4 regions of the Pseudoalteromonas sp. SR44-5 genome follow, and region 2 is predicted to be linked to each of the others. Evidence: predicted binding sites of a transcription regulator. Region 2 holds the regulator's gene; each other region holds the start of a gene.

Region 1 (3,206 bases), on a different contig from region 2:
ATGTTGTATTGTAGTGGTTGATAGGTGAAACAGTCAACGAATCAACCAAATAACAATGTGCTAATTCGCGAGCAATACTCCTACACCGATTAAAGCAAGCAAGCCGCCTATTAACATTTTATTGGTAACGGGCTCGCGCTTTATAAAACCAATGCTCATTACAATTAATGGCGCGGTTGCGAAAATCGTTTGTGCAATGGCTGGATCGGTATATTTAACTGCGCCAAGTTGAAGCCATAAACCGAGGAAAGTGCCTAAAAACACAGCCGCAAAAAACCATTGTTTGCCGCTAATTCCCCTTAGAGTTAGTGCTTGTTTAAATTCACTGCTTTTAAACACTGCAACAACTAAGGCCACAGTCATCGTACCGGCTGCTAATCTAATTAATGCCGCCCATAAGCTACTCATATGCTCATTATTGAGTGCGCCTTTAGACATCACCATACCGAGCGCTTGGCAGATAGCAGCTGCAAGGGCACATAAAACACCTTTGCGATAATGTTGATGATCAACCTGTGGCAATGTTTTTTCAGGCTTGATTGCTATTACTACGCCAATGGTTGTAAGTACAATACCGCACCATGCAAATGGCGATAAATAATGATTTAATAGCAGGATATTAAAAACCCCCACAAGGGCTGGAGCAAGGGACTCAATAACTAACGTGCGAGCAGGGCCAATATTTCGCAGCGCAGTAAAATAGGCGCTATCGCCAATCGCAATCCCAATCACCCCGCCAGCAATTAGCCAAAGCCAGCTTGTCAGATGATGTGGTAGTGCAGCGTCTTGAGTAATCGCAATAGTAGCTAACATCATGGCACTTGCTAACACGCCTTTACTGATGTTTAGCTGCATAGGCGTTAAGTGATGGCTAAAACCTTTATATAAAATGGTCGAAAGCGCCCAAACAATAGCTGCTAATATAGCAAAAAGTTCTCCAAAGCCTAGCCAATCAATCACGTTTACCACCTTAAAATAAAATCAACAGGCGCATTATGGCGAGCGGTTTTTAGAATGCAAAAGAATAGCTAAAATAAATTCATTTGGACATCTAAACATCTAGAGGTTGAAATTTCCAGCTATCCGTTCATAATTAGCCATTGGTTAATTATGCCTTGGAGATGAGTATGCCTATTACCGTTAAAGATGAATTGCCCGCAATTGCGAAGTTACGTCAAGAAAACGTATTTGTAATGCCAAAAAGCCGCGCTAAAACCCAAGAGATCCGTCCGATGCGCTTGGCGATTTTAAACTTAATGCCTAATAAGGTAGAAACCGAGGTGCAATTTATTCGTTTGCTCGCTAATTCACCCTTACAAGTGAATGTAGAGCTACTACGTTTAGACACTCATCGCAGCAGTAGCAATTCAGAGCAGCATTTAGACACTTTTTACCGTTATTTCTCTGAAGTGAAAGACAACAATTACGATGCATTACTCATTACCGGCGCACCATTGGCACATTTAGAATATGACGATGTAGCCTACTGGGATGAACTAAAAGTAATTTTAGATTGGGCGGAGCAGCATGTAACCTCAACATTATTTTCGTGTTGGGCGGCTCACGCGGGTTTATTTCATCATCATAATTTAAAACGTGAACTAAAAGAAAATAAGCTCTGTGGCGTGTTTACCCATAAGTGTTACTTTGAACATGGAGCCTTAACGCGTGGTTTTGACGATACTTTTGTAGTGCCGCACTCGCGTTATGGTCATATTGATATTGATAAAATCAACGCTTGTGATGACTTAGTTGTGCTGGCAGGTTCAGAGCAAGTAGGCGCTTACTTAATAAAAAATAAATCCGGCAGCCAAGTGTATATTACCGGGCATCCTGAGTATGATGCAGACACTTTAAAAGGCGAATATCAGCGCGATTTAGAAAAAGGCCCTGATGCGCCATTGCCTGAAAATTACTTTCCAGAGAACAACCCAGATAACGAACCGTCGAAAACTTGGCAAAGCCATGCCTTTTTACTGTTTTCGAATTGGTTAAATTATTATGTGTACCAAACCACACCCTATGATATTAATTTAGTTAGCCAAGCCGTAAGGACTAACAACTATGCCGAATAATTTAGAAAACAAAAGCGCCGAGTTAATTGAAGCGTTAAAACAGCGTATTTTAATTCTTGATGGTGCTATGGGTACCATGATCCAAGAACACAAATTAGAAGAACACGATTACCGTGGCGAGCGCTTTAAAGACTGGCATGTGCTAATTAAAGGTAATAATGATTTATTAAGCATTACACAACCAAAAATTATTGCTGATATTCATCGTGGTTTTTTAAATGCAGGTGCCGATATTATCGAAACCAACACCTTTAATTCGACTACAATTTCGATGGAAGATTACGATATGGCCAGCATCAGCCGTGAAGTAAACTTAGAGTCAGCTAAATTAGCACGCAGTATTTGTGATGAGTTTACTGCTAAAAATCCAGCAAAACCACGCTATGTTGCGGGTGTTTTAGGGCCAACCTCAAAAACCTGTTCAATCTCACCGGATGTGAACGACCCCGGTTATCGCAATGTCACGTTTGATAAGTTAGTCACCGCGTATGTTGAATCAACCCTTGCTTTAATGGAAGGTGGTGTTGATTTAATTTTGATAGAAACAATTTTTGATACGCTAAATGCAAAAGCGGCTTCATTCGCGGTTGAAGAAGCGTTTGAGCAAGCCGGTCGCAAATTACCTGTGATGATCTCTGGCACCATAACCGATGCCTCCGGACGTACGCTGTCAGGGCAAACCACCGAAGCATTTTATAATTCGATTCGTCATATTAAGCCAATTTCAATTGGTCTCAATTGCGCCCTTGGCCCAGATTTACTGCGCCAATATGTAGAAGAACTATCGCGTGTTTGTGAAACTTACACCTCAGTGCACCCCAATGCCGGTTTACCGAACGAGTTTGGGGAATATGATTTAGAGGCACCTGAAATGGCGCAAGAAATTATCGATTGGGGCAAGTCTGGCTTTATCAATATTGTTGGCGGCTGTTGTGGTACCACACCTGCACACATCAGGGCATTTGCGAAAGGGCTTGAAGGTGTTAAACCTCGCCTATTGCCAGAGCTTGAAGTGCGTATGCGCTTATCAGGCCTTGAAGCGTGTAATTTAAACTAAGGTAGCCGAGATGACACAAAAAATAGCAGTATTTACCAACGTTGGCGAACGTACCAATGTGACCGGCTCAGCCA
Region 2 (3,206 bases):
TCTTACTTTGATGGTTTTTAGTCATAGGTCATTATTTTTGCTTTAAAGCGTTGCATAATGAGCATTTTAAGATGGGTTTTTTGATGCTTTGTGGCGTTTTTATAGCCGAAAATTGAAGCTTTTTTGCAAAAAATGCTGACAAAACGCATAAAATTAACGGATATAGCATATAACAGGATAGACCTGATATTGCTTGAATTTAATTATAATATAGGTATCGTTCCCTATAAGATATAAGAACTGCTTACTCTCACTTTCAACTTAACTTACTTGCAGGATAAAATCGCGTTATGTCAGACTTTCGTGAACAAGCTTTACATTACCATTCGCACCCCGTTCCAGGAAAAATTAGCGTTGAGCTTACAAAGCCAGCTGAAACCGTACAGGATCTTGCACTCGCATACAGCCCCGGTGTTGCAGAACCGGTACGTGAAATAGCTGCTGATCCCGCTAATGCCTACAAATACACCGGTAAAGGCAATATGGTTGCGGTTATTACTAACGGCACCGCTATTTTAGGTTTAGGTAACTTAGGTCCATTGGCTTCAAAACCGGTTATGGAAGGTAAAGCGTTATTATTTAAACGCTTTGCGGGTCTAGATTCGATAGATATTGAGGTGAAACACAATACCACCGAAGATTTCATCAATACAGTTGCTAACATCGCTGATACGTTTGGCGGTATTAACTTAGAAGACATTAAAGCGCCAGAGTGTTTTGAAATAGAAAAAGCATTGATCGAGCGTTGTAGCATTCCAGTGTTCCACGACGATCAACACGGTACCGCGATTGTAACGGCTGCTGGTATGATCAACGCACTTGAAGTACAAGGCAAAGAAATCGAAGATGCGATTATCGTTTGTTTAGGAGCCGGTGCCGCAGCGGTTGCGTGTATGGAGCTACTGATCAAGTGTGGTGCATTGCGTGAACATATTTACATGTTAGATCGTAAAGGCGTTATTCATACTCGTCGTGATGATTTAAACGAGTACAAACAGTTATTCGCTAACAATACAGATAAGCGCACACTGCAAGATGTTATTGCTGATGCCGATGTATTTGTTGGTGTATCTGGCCCGAATTTACTTTCTCCTGACGATCTTAAGTTAATGGCTGATCGACCTGTAGTGTTTGCCTGTTCAAACCCAGATCCAGAAATCTCACCAGTGCTTGCTCATGGTGCTCGCGATGATTTAATCATGGCAACGGGTCGTTCAGATTATCCAAACCAAGTTAACAACGTGCTGTGTTTCCCATTTATTTTCCGTGGTGCGCTAGATGTGCGTGCAAGCAAAATTAATGATGAAATGAAAATTGCTGCGGTTGACGCTATTCGTAGCATTGCTAAAGAACCAGTACCAGCGGAAGTATTAAAAGCGGCGGGTGTTGAGACACTTGAATTTGGTGCGCAGTATATTATTCCAAAACCGATGGATCCGCGTCTATTACCGCGCATTGCCAAAGCAGTAGCGCAAGCGGCAATTGATTCTGGTGTTGCACAAATTGATATGCCGGAAAACTACATGGAGTAGCTGCTTCGCTGCAATTGGTAATGGCACAATAATAAAAACCTCAGCAACTTACGTTACTGAGGTTTTTTTGTAGCCAATTCCTGAAGCAGGAATATATACAAATGATAACTTAATCTTCGTTGAGTACAGGTACTTCGAGACCCATCTCAAGCATGATTTTTTTCACTTCTTCAGGCACTTTCTCTGGATTATCTTTACGTAAATCTTCATCGTTTGGCAGTGGTTGGCCAGTAAATGCGTGTAAAAATGCTTCACAAAGTAATTCGCTATTTGTTGCATGGCGAAGATTATTAATTTGACGACGAGTGCGCTCATCAGTCAAAACTTTTAATACATTTAGCGGGATCGAAACGGTGATCTTTTTAACTTGTTCTGATTTTTTCCCGTGTTCTGCGTATGGGTGAATATATTCACCATTCCATTTAGCCATAGGATGTATCGTTGCCTCAGGTTGTTAATTGTTTGCGCGACCTTTTGCAGCGCAAAGATGGCGAAATTCTATCGTGTTAAAAAAGATAGTCAAATACTTGTTTTTTAGCCATCTAGCAGCTTAAATGTTTTTACTTCTAATCTTGCGGCTAAAACCGCATAAATGCTTTGACTTATTAAATTTGATCCTCTAACCTTTTAGACGTCTAAACATCCATTTAATTTTAGGTGACGGTATGAGTCAAAAGAATAAAGCAACCATTGCAGTACGCAATGGTATTGATGCAGATAAACATCACGGCGCGGTTGTGCCTCCCATTCATTTATCGACCACCTACTCATTTGCTGATTTTGATAAAAAGCGCCAATATGATTATGGCCGTAGCGGCAACCCAAACCGTGATTTACTCGCTGAAACGCTCGCTAAGCTTGAAGGTGGCGCTAAGGGGATTATCACTGCAACGGGCATGGCTGCGGTGCATTTAGCTACTCAGCTGCTAAACAGTGACGATACCTTAGTGATCCCACATGATTGCTATGGCGGTAGTTACCGCTTATTCACCTCACTTGAAAAGCGTGGCTTATTAAAGTTAGTGGTTTTAGATTTAACTAAATCTGAAAATCATCAAAAAATTCTTGAGATAAAACCAAAGCTAATTTGGATTGAAACACCGAGTAATCCTATCTTACGGTTAACCGATATTAAAGCGATCACCACGATTGCTAAGCAGTGCGGTGCGTTGGTTGGTGCCGATAACACATTTTTATCACCTGCTTTGCAAAACCCAATTGAGTTTGGTGTTGATATTGTGGTGCATTCGACCACTAAATATATTAACGGTCACTCAGATGTTGTTGGTGGTGCGGTGATCGCCGCTACCCAAGAGTTGGGTGATGAGCTTGCTTGGTGGGCTAATAACATTGGCATTACCGGTGCCCCGTTTGATAGCTACTTAACGTTACGTGGTTTACGTACTTTGAATGTTCGTTTACGTCAGCATCAAGAAAATGCCTTTATTATTGCCCAATATCTAGAAAACTCCCCTTATGTAAGCCAAGTATATTACCCTGGATTAGTATCTCATCCACAGCATGAACTCGCTAAACAGCAGCAACGTGGTTTTGGTGGCATGGTAAGCTTTGATATCAAAGGTGATATTAATGATGCTGCAGAATTTTTGACCAGCTTAGAAGAATTTAGCTTAGCTGAGTCATTAGGTGGGGTTGAGAGTTTGATTTGTCACC
Region 3 (3,206 bases), on a different contig from region 2:
GGCTGTGCCTTTATAAGATACTAATAACCAATGCCCTGGTAAGCCTTCGTTTTGTTCATGTATATATTTCGCCGCTTGCTGTTTTGGTTCGGTTGGTATATCAGCAACGAAATCGCCTTTTTGCCATTGGCCCCAGTGTTTTTTAACCATATCCATAGTTTCAGCTGGATCAACATCGCCTACAATCACTAATGACACATATTCAGGTTTATAAAACTTAGCAAAAAACTCTTTACCGTATGCCATTTGCTCCGGCATGGCTTCAATATCTGCAAAAAAGCCCATGGTGGTATGTTTATAGGTATGTTTTTCAAATGCTTCATTACGTACTGCAGAAAGTAACTTACGAACCGGGCTGGCATTATTTTTAAGGTATTCGCCTTTAACTGTTAATGCTTCGGTACGAAATTGCTCTTCTGAATAAGTCAGGTTTTGAAAAATATCCGCTTCAATTTCAAGTACTTTATCAAGATGTTGCTTTGAAAAGTTTAAGTGATAGTTAGTGTAATCATTGGTTGTATAAGCGCGATTATCAACCCCTGAATTTTTTAGAATATCAGAATACACATCTTGCGGATATTTTTCAGAGCCTTTAAACATCATATGTTCAAAAAAGTGTGCAAAACCGGTTTTACCTGCTTCGACTTCATTACGAGAACCGACAGAGACTGGAATTTGTAGTGATACCACATCAGGGTAATCAGTTTTCACCACCATAACGCGTAAACCGTTATCAAGCTCTTCTAATAAATAATCTTGTGAGAACACCCGATCATTACTACTGGCAACCGTTGACTGCTCAATCTCAACCTCTTTGACCATGTTTGAGCCGCTGTTACTTGCACAACCGCCCAGTGCAAGCGTTACCGCAAGGCTGGTTGCTAATAATTTAAATTTCATTGCTATCCCTTGTTAGTTGAATAAATTTCTTGTTTTTAGTCATCCGATTATGCAACAAAGCAAGTCAATATAAGACCCCTGAGGCAATAAATTATGTAAACAGTTGTGTAACACAGAACTCTTCATTCAGAGCAACATGAATAAAACTCACCTTCGTTGAAAAAGTTTCACTAAAAAAATCTATCTAGACGTCTAAATGGCTGCTATATTATTTGCCATAGACACTAACTTAGCTGGAATGAGGATTATGGCTTTATCACTACAAGAGAAAATTGAAGACACCAATCAGGGTGTGTACTTAATTGGTACCACCCCACCACGTATTGGTACTGATAAAGCGCAGCTTGAAATTATCGCCCAAAAGCTCTTAGCTCGTTTGCATGAAATTGAATACGATGGCGTGATTATTTATGACATTCAAGATGAAAGTAGTCGCACTGAGATGCCTCGCCCTTTTCCGTTCAAGCAAACGGTAGATCCTCGAGAATACAGTAACTTACTACGTAATTTATCGCATCAAGAAGTGATCACTTATAAAAGTGTTGCACAGCGCGGTGTGGCCGAATTTAAACAGTGGTTAAGCGAAACTAAAAACCAGTTTAATTTAAAAAACCTAGTATTAGTCGGTAGTCCATCATCTGACGGGGATATTAAATTAAGCCTGCCTGATGCTTATAAAGTCTTAAGCGAACAGCCTCAAGACTTCTTTTTAGGAGGCGTTACCATTGCCGAGCGCCACGCAAGTAAACGTAATGAACATGAACGCTTACTTGAAAAAACCACGCAAGGCTGTAAATTTTTTATCTCACAAGCTGTGTATAACGCGCAAGCAACCGTGGATTTGATCACCAGTTATGCGCGCAGCTGTAAAGCTCAAGGTATCGAACCTAAACGTATTATTCTAACCTTTACGCCCTGCGGCAGTGAAAAAACCTTAGAGTTTATGCAATGGTTAGGAATTTCCGTACCTGATGCAACTAAATGGCGGATGCTTGATTCGCAAAACCCACTGAGTGAATCTGTACGTATTTGCCGTGAAAACTTAGATTTAATACTAAGAAGTTGCGCGCATTTAGACGTGCCACTGGGGTTAAATATTGAAAGTTTAACCAACCGTAAAGAAGAAATTGATGCATCAATTAATCTTTACCGCTTATTAAAAGCGACAATGGAATTAAATCTTGCTGAAAAACAGATTGCTTAATAGAGTTAAACTTGAGCCTGCCCATTATTTTTAAGTGAACTAGTGTTCATGATTGTTGTTTTTTTAGGTAATTTTAAGTATTCTTGTATGCTAATTAGGTAATACTATTAAAAGGAATTTTAAATGCCATTAAATCCACAGGTGAAATAAGAAGTAATTAAAAACATTATAAAATATGAGAAAAAATTAATCACTTTTATCTAGACTCTCAGGGCTATGTAACCACAGGCGTAGGTCATATGATAAAAAACAAACAAGCTGCAACCCTGCTCCCAATGAATAAAGTAGTTAACAATCAACCGGGTCCTCCTGCAACTCCTCTAGAAAAGCAAAAAGAATTTGAAACAATAGCTAAACAAAAAAGAAATTATAAAGCTGAATGGTATAAGCAATTTACTACACTCATAATTAAAGATGTAGAAATTACACGCCAACTAGACAAACATATGGATTCTTTTTACAGAGAGCTTTCTACTCTATATAAAAAGTCTAATGGTTATTATGATGATTTTGATAAATTAGACAAAAATATACAAGTCGCATTATTTGATATGATTTTTAACTTAGGTGCAGTAAAAATTGTCACGAAGTTTACTGAGTTTGATAAAGCAATCAAAACTGGAGATTGGATTAAAGCAGCTAAAGAAAGCTATCGTCCTCAACTCAGCGCAGAAAGAAATAACTACGTAAGAGCAAAGCTATCTGCGGCTAACAGCATAAAGGTAACGACACCGTGAAAAACTTATCATTAGTATTATCGATATTTATCTGTGTTAGCTGCTCAAAATTATCTGCTAATGAAATAAAACCTAAATTATTTACTAATTATTTTACAGGTTTAGAATCTGAAATTGTGATGGATTACCAGAGCATTAAATTAAATTATGATTTAACTTTACGTTCAGAGAAGAATGTACACTTTTCTACCTGTAAACAAGTAGAAGAAACCGCTTCTGATGATATAGCAGTGAGCGAATTTCATTTGTTACAGATGTTGAAAGCGAACTGTGCCGCATTAAAACAGTACTCCCAAGCTAAAAGTTCAAACGTCAGTTATTTACAGGAAATTCTTGATAAAAAGGATATTAGCAATCTTCCTGCT
Region 4 (3,206 bases), on a different contig from region 2:
CTACTAGTACGGCGTTTAAATTCAGCAGCTAGTTCTGGGTGTGCAGCGGCGTACGCGGCAAATTTTTCATCCCAGTTAGCTTCAAGTTGTTTACCCTTTTCTTTGCCATCCCATTGTGCATAAATATCAGCTGGGATTTCAAATGCTTCACCAGTCCAACCAAGGAACTCGCGTGCTGCTTTGATTTCGTCTTCACCTAGTGGTGCGCCGTGACAATCATGGCTACCTGATTTATTTGGTGAACCATAACCGATAACTGTTTTACAACAAATTAGTGTTGGTTTGTCGGTGATGCTGCGTGCTTCTTCGATGGCTGCGCGGATAGCGTCTGAGTCATGGCCATCAACGTCACTTACTACATGCCAACCGTAGGCTTTAAAGCGTGCAGGTGTATCATCGCTAAACCAACCTTCAACTTCACCATCAATTGAAATACCGTTGTCATCCCAAAACGCAACAAGCTTACCTAGGCCTAATGTGCCGGCAAGTGAACATGCTTCATGAGAAATACCTTCCATTAAGCAACCATCGCCTAAGAAAGTATATGTGTGGTGATCAACAATATCATGACCTTCGCGGTTAAATTGCGCGGCTAATGCTTTTTCAGCAATCGCCATACCTACCGCGTTAGTGATCCCTTGACCAAGTGGGCCCGTAGTAGTCTCAATACCTGGCGCATACCCATATTCTGGGTGACCTGGTGTTTTTGAATGCATTTGACGGAAGTTTTTAATTTCCTCAATTGGTAAATCATAACCACTTAAATGCAATAGAGAATAAATAAGCATTGAACCGTGGCCATTGGAAAGTATAAATCGATCTCTATCTACCCACTCTGGATTTGTTGGGTTGTGGTTTAGATAATCGCGCCATAGTACTTCTGCGATATCAGCCATGCCCATAGGGGCTCCAGGGTGGCCAGATTTGGCCTTTTGTACTGCGTCCATTGATAAGACGCGAATAGCATTTGCAAGTTCTTTGCGAGACGGCATGGATTCTCCTACCTTTACTGTATTTGCGCTGGTTATTGTGTGTATTCATTTGAAGATCCATTCTTACTTATTGTAGGGGCTGTATGCAATTAAAAACCTGATTAAATTGGGCATTATGAATTTTTTTTAAGAACAAAAAGTTATTAGTAATTTTATTTAGACGTCTAGGCGTAAAAACACTATGCAACTATCGTTGTTTTAGATAAAATACGCCCCTAAATTTTTTAGCGCTCTTACCGACGTTTGTGAAGCGCAATATTTGTGAGCAAAGACAATGGCAAAACATTTATTTACTTCTGAATCTGTTTCTGAAGGTCATCCGGATAAAATCGCGGACCAAATCTCTGACGCGGTACTAGATGCCATCTTAGAACAAGATTCTCATGCCCGTGTTGCGTGTGAAACTTACGTAAAGACTGGTATGGTTATGGTTGGTGGTGAAATCACTACTAGCGCATGGGTTGATATCGAAGAAATCACACGTAAAACTGTACGTGAAATTGGCTACACTCATTCTGATATGGGTTTTGATGCAGACTCGTGTGCAATTTTAAACACGATTGGTAAGCAGTCTCCTGACATAAACCAAGGTGTTGACCGTACTAGCCCAGAAGAACAAGGCGCTGGCGACCAAGGCCTAATGTTTGGTTACGCATGTAACGAAACTGAAGTATTAATGCCTGCACCAATCACTTACTCACACCGTTTAGTACAGCGTCAAGCGCAAGTACGTAAAAGCGGCGAGCTAAACTGGTTACGTCCTGATGCAAAATCACAAGTTACTTTTGCATATGAAAATGGCAAGCCAGTAGGTATTGACGCAGTAGTACTTTCTACTCAACACAGTGAAGACATTTCACAAAAAGATTTAGTAGAAGCAGTGATGGAAACAATCATCAAGCCGGTACTGCCTGCTGAGCTTATCACTAGTGCAACTAAGTTTTTCATTAACCCGACTGGCCGTTTTGTAATCGGTGGCCCAATGGGTGACTGTGGTCTTACTGGTCGTAAAATTATCGTTGATACCTATGGCGGCATGGCTCGTCACGGTGGGGGGGCATTCTCTGGTAAAGATCCATCAAAAGTTGACCGTTCAGCTGCGTACGCTGCACGTTATGTTGCTAAAAACATCGTTGCTGCGGGCCTTGCTGACAAATGTGAGCTACAAGTTTCTTACGCAATCGGTGTTGCAGAGCCAACGTCAATCAGTGTTGAAACATTTGGTACCAGCAAGCTTGAAGAATCACGTTTAATTGAATTGATTCGTGAACACTTTGACTTACGTCCATATGGCTTAATTAAAATGCTTGATCTTGAGCGCCCAATTTATCTACCAACTGCAGCTTACGGGCATTTTGGTCGTGATGAATTCCCTTGGGAACGTACTGATAAAGCAGACGCACTTCGCGCAGCAGCTGGTCTTTAATATCAGCCACTGTGTGAATAAAAAAAGCGCCAATTGGCGCTTTTTTTTATGCCTGCTGATTATATTGTTGTAAATGCCTAGGTTATTGTCGCGAGGTAAACTCGCTGCTACCAGACATAGGCGCGGGTTTACCCCGCACAATTAAAACTAGGTTCTAGGAAGTGGCTAGGAGTTAGGGCGTGTTCGAAGCCAGTGGTATTTCCCCCCTTATTCACTACTCTTGGTGCAAACCTATTTTTTTTATAATTTCACCACAGAGTTCACCGAGCTCATAGAGGAAAAACCTGTAAGTAATTAACTTTACTTTTGTCTTCTCGGTGTAGCGCACAGCGCCTCCTACCCTCGGAGGTAAATAGGCTTGTCGCCATAAATGGCGACCTACAGGAGCGCGGTGGATATTACTTGTAGGCGAGTGGCTTGCCACCGCGAAGGATAAAGTGTTTATCGCGAGATAAACTCGCTGCTACCAGACGTAGGCGCGGGTTTACCCCGCGCAATTAAAGCTCGGTTCTAGAAAGTGACTTGGGTGTATTCGAAGCTTGTCGCTCAAAGCCTGTAACGTTTTGCCTAACTTCCTAACCTATCAATGTAATTATCTTTTCATACCCAGCCACAGCCCATACAATAAATAACACTATCAGTGCTAATGTCACAGCCGCTGAAGCAATATCTTTCGCTCGCCCTGATAACACATGATATTCAACACCGACTCGATCTGTTAATGCTTCAATTGCTGAATTTAGCAACTCAACAATCAACAATAACAAAAAGCTGATTATAAGTATCAC

The links. The regulator MetJ, encoded in region 2, represses methionine synthesis genes. The targets are predictions, from matches to a motif close to TAGACGTCTAGACGTCTA.
Region 1: a site for MetJ is predicted at 1,045-1,062, ahead of metA (homoserine O-succinyltransferase). Genes of this name have one in related genera too.
Region 3: a site for MetJ is predicted at 1,086-1,103, ahead of H5154_RS01235 (methylenetetrahydrofolate reductase). Genes of this name have one in related genera too.
Region 4: a site for MetJ is predicted at 1,150-1,167, ahead of metK (methionine adenosyltransferase). Genes of this name have one in related genera too.

The regions. Positions count from the first base shown of each region.
Region 1 covers NZ_JACJDT010000042.1:7,122-10,327, forward strand. Annotated here, with positions in the region: gene H5154_RS24070 (DMT family transporter) at 61-960, opposite strand; gene metA (homoserine O-succinyltransferase) at 1,128-2,075, shown strand; gene H5154_RS17885 (homocysteine S-methyltransferase family protein) at 2,065-3,132, shown strand; gene metH (methionine synthase) at 3,143-3,206, shown strand, end outside.
Region 2 covers NZ_JACJDT010000007.1:78,546-81,751, forward strand. Annotated here, with positions in the region: gene H5154_RS05790 (malic enzyme-like NAD(P)-binding protein) at 291-1,532, shown strand; gene metJ (met regulon transcriptional regulator MetJ) at 1,642-1,962, opposite strand; gene metB (cystathionine gamma-synthase) at 2,198-3,206, shown strand, end outside.
Region 3 covers NZ_JACJDT010000002.1:20,120-23,325, forward strand. Annotated here, with positions in the region: gene H5154_RS01230 (pitrilysin family protein) at 1-900, opposite strand, end outside; gene H5154_RS01235 (methylenetetrahydrofolate reductase) at 1,148-2,104, shown strand; gene H5154_RS01240 (hypothetical protein) at 2,344-2,841, shown strand; gene H5154_RS01245 (hypothetical protein) at 2,838-3,206, shown strand, end outside.
Region 4 covers NZ_JACJDT010000062.1:9,275-12,480, forward strand. Annotated here, with positions in the region: gene tkt (transketolase) at 1-992, opposite strand, end outside; gene metK (methionine adenosyltransferase) at 1,267-2,418, shown strand; gene H5154_RS21135 (diacylglycerol kinase) at 2,994-3,206, opposite strand, start outside.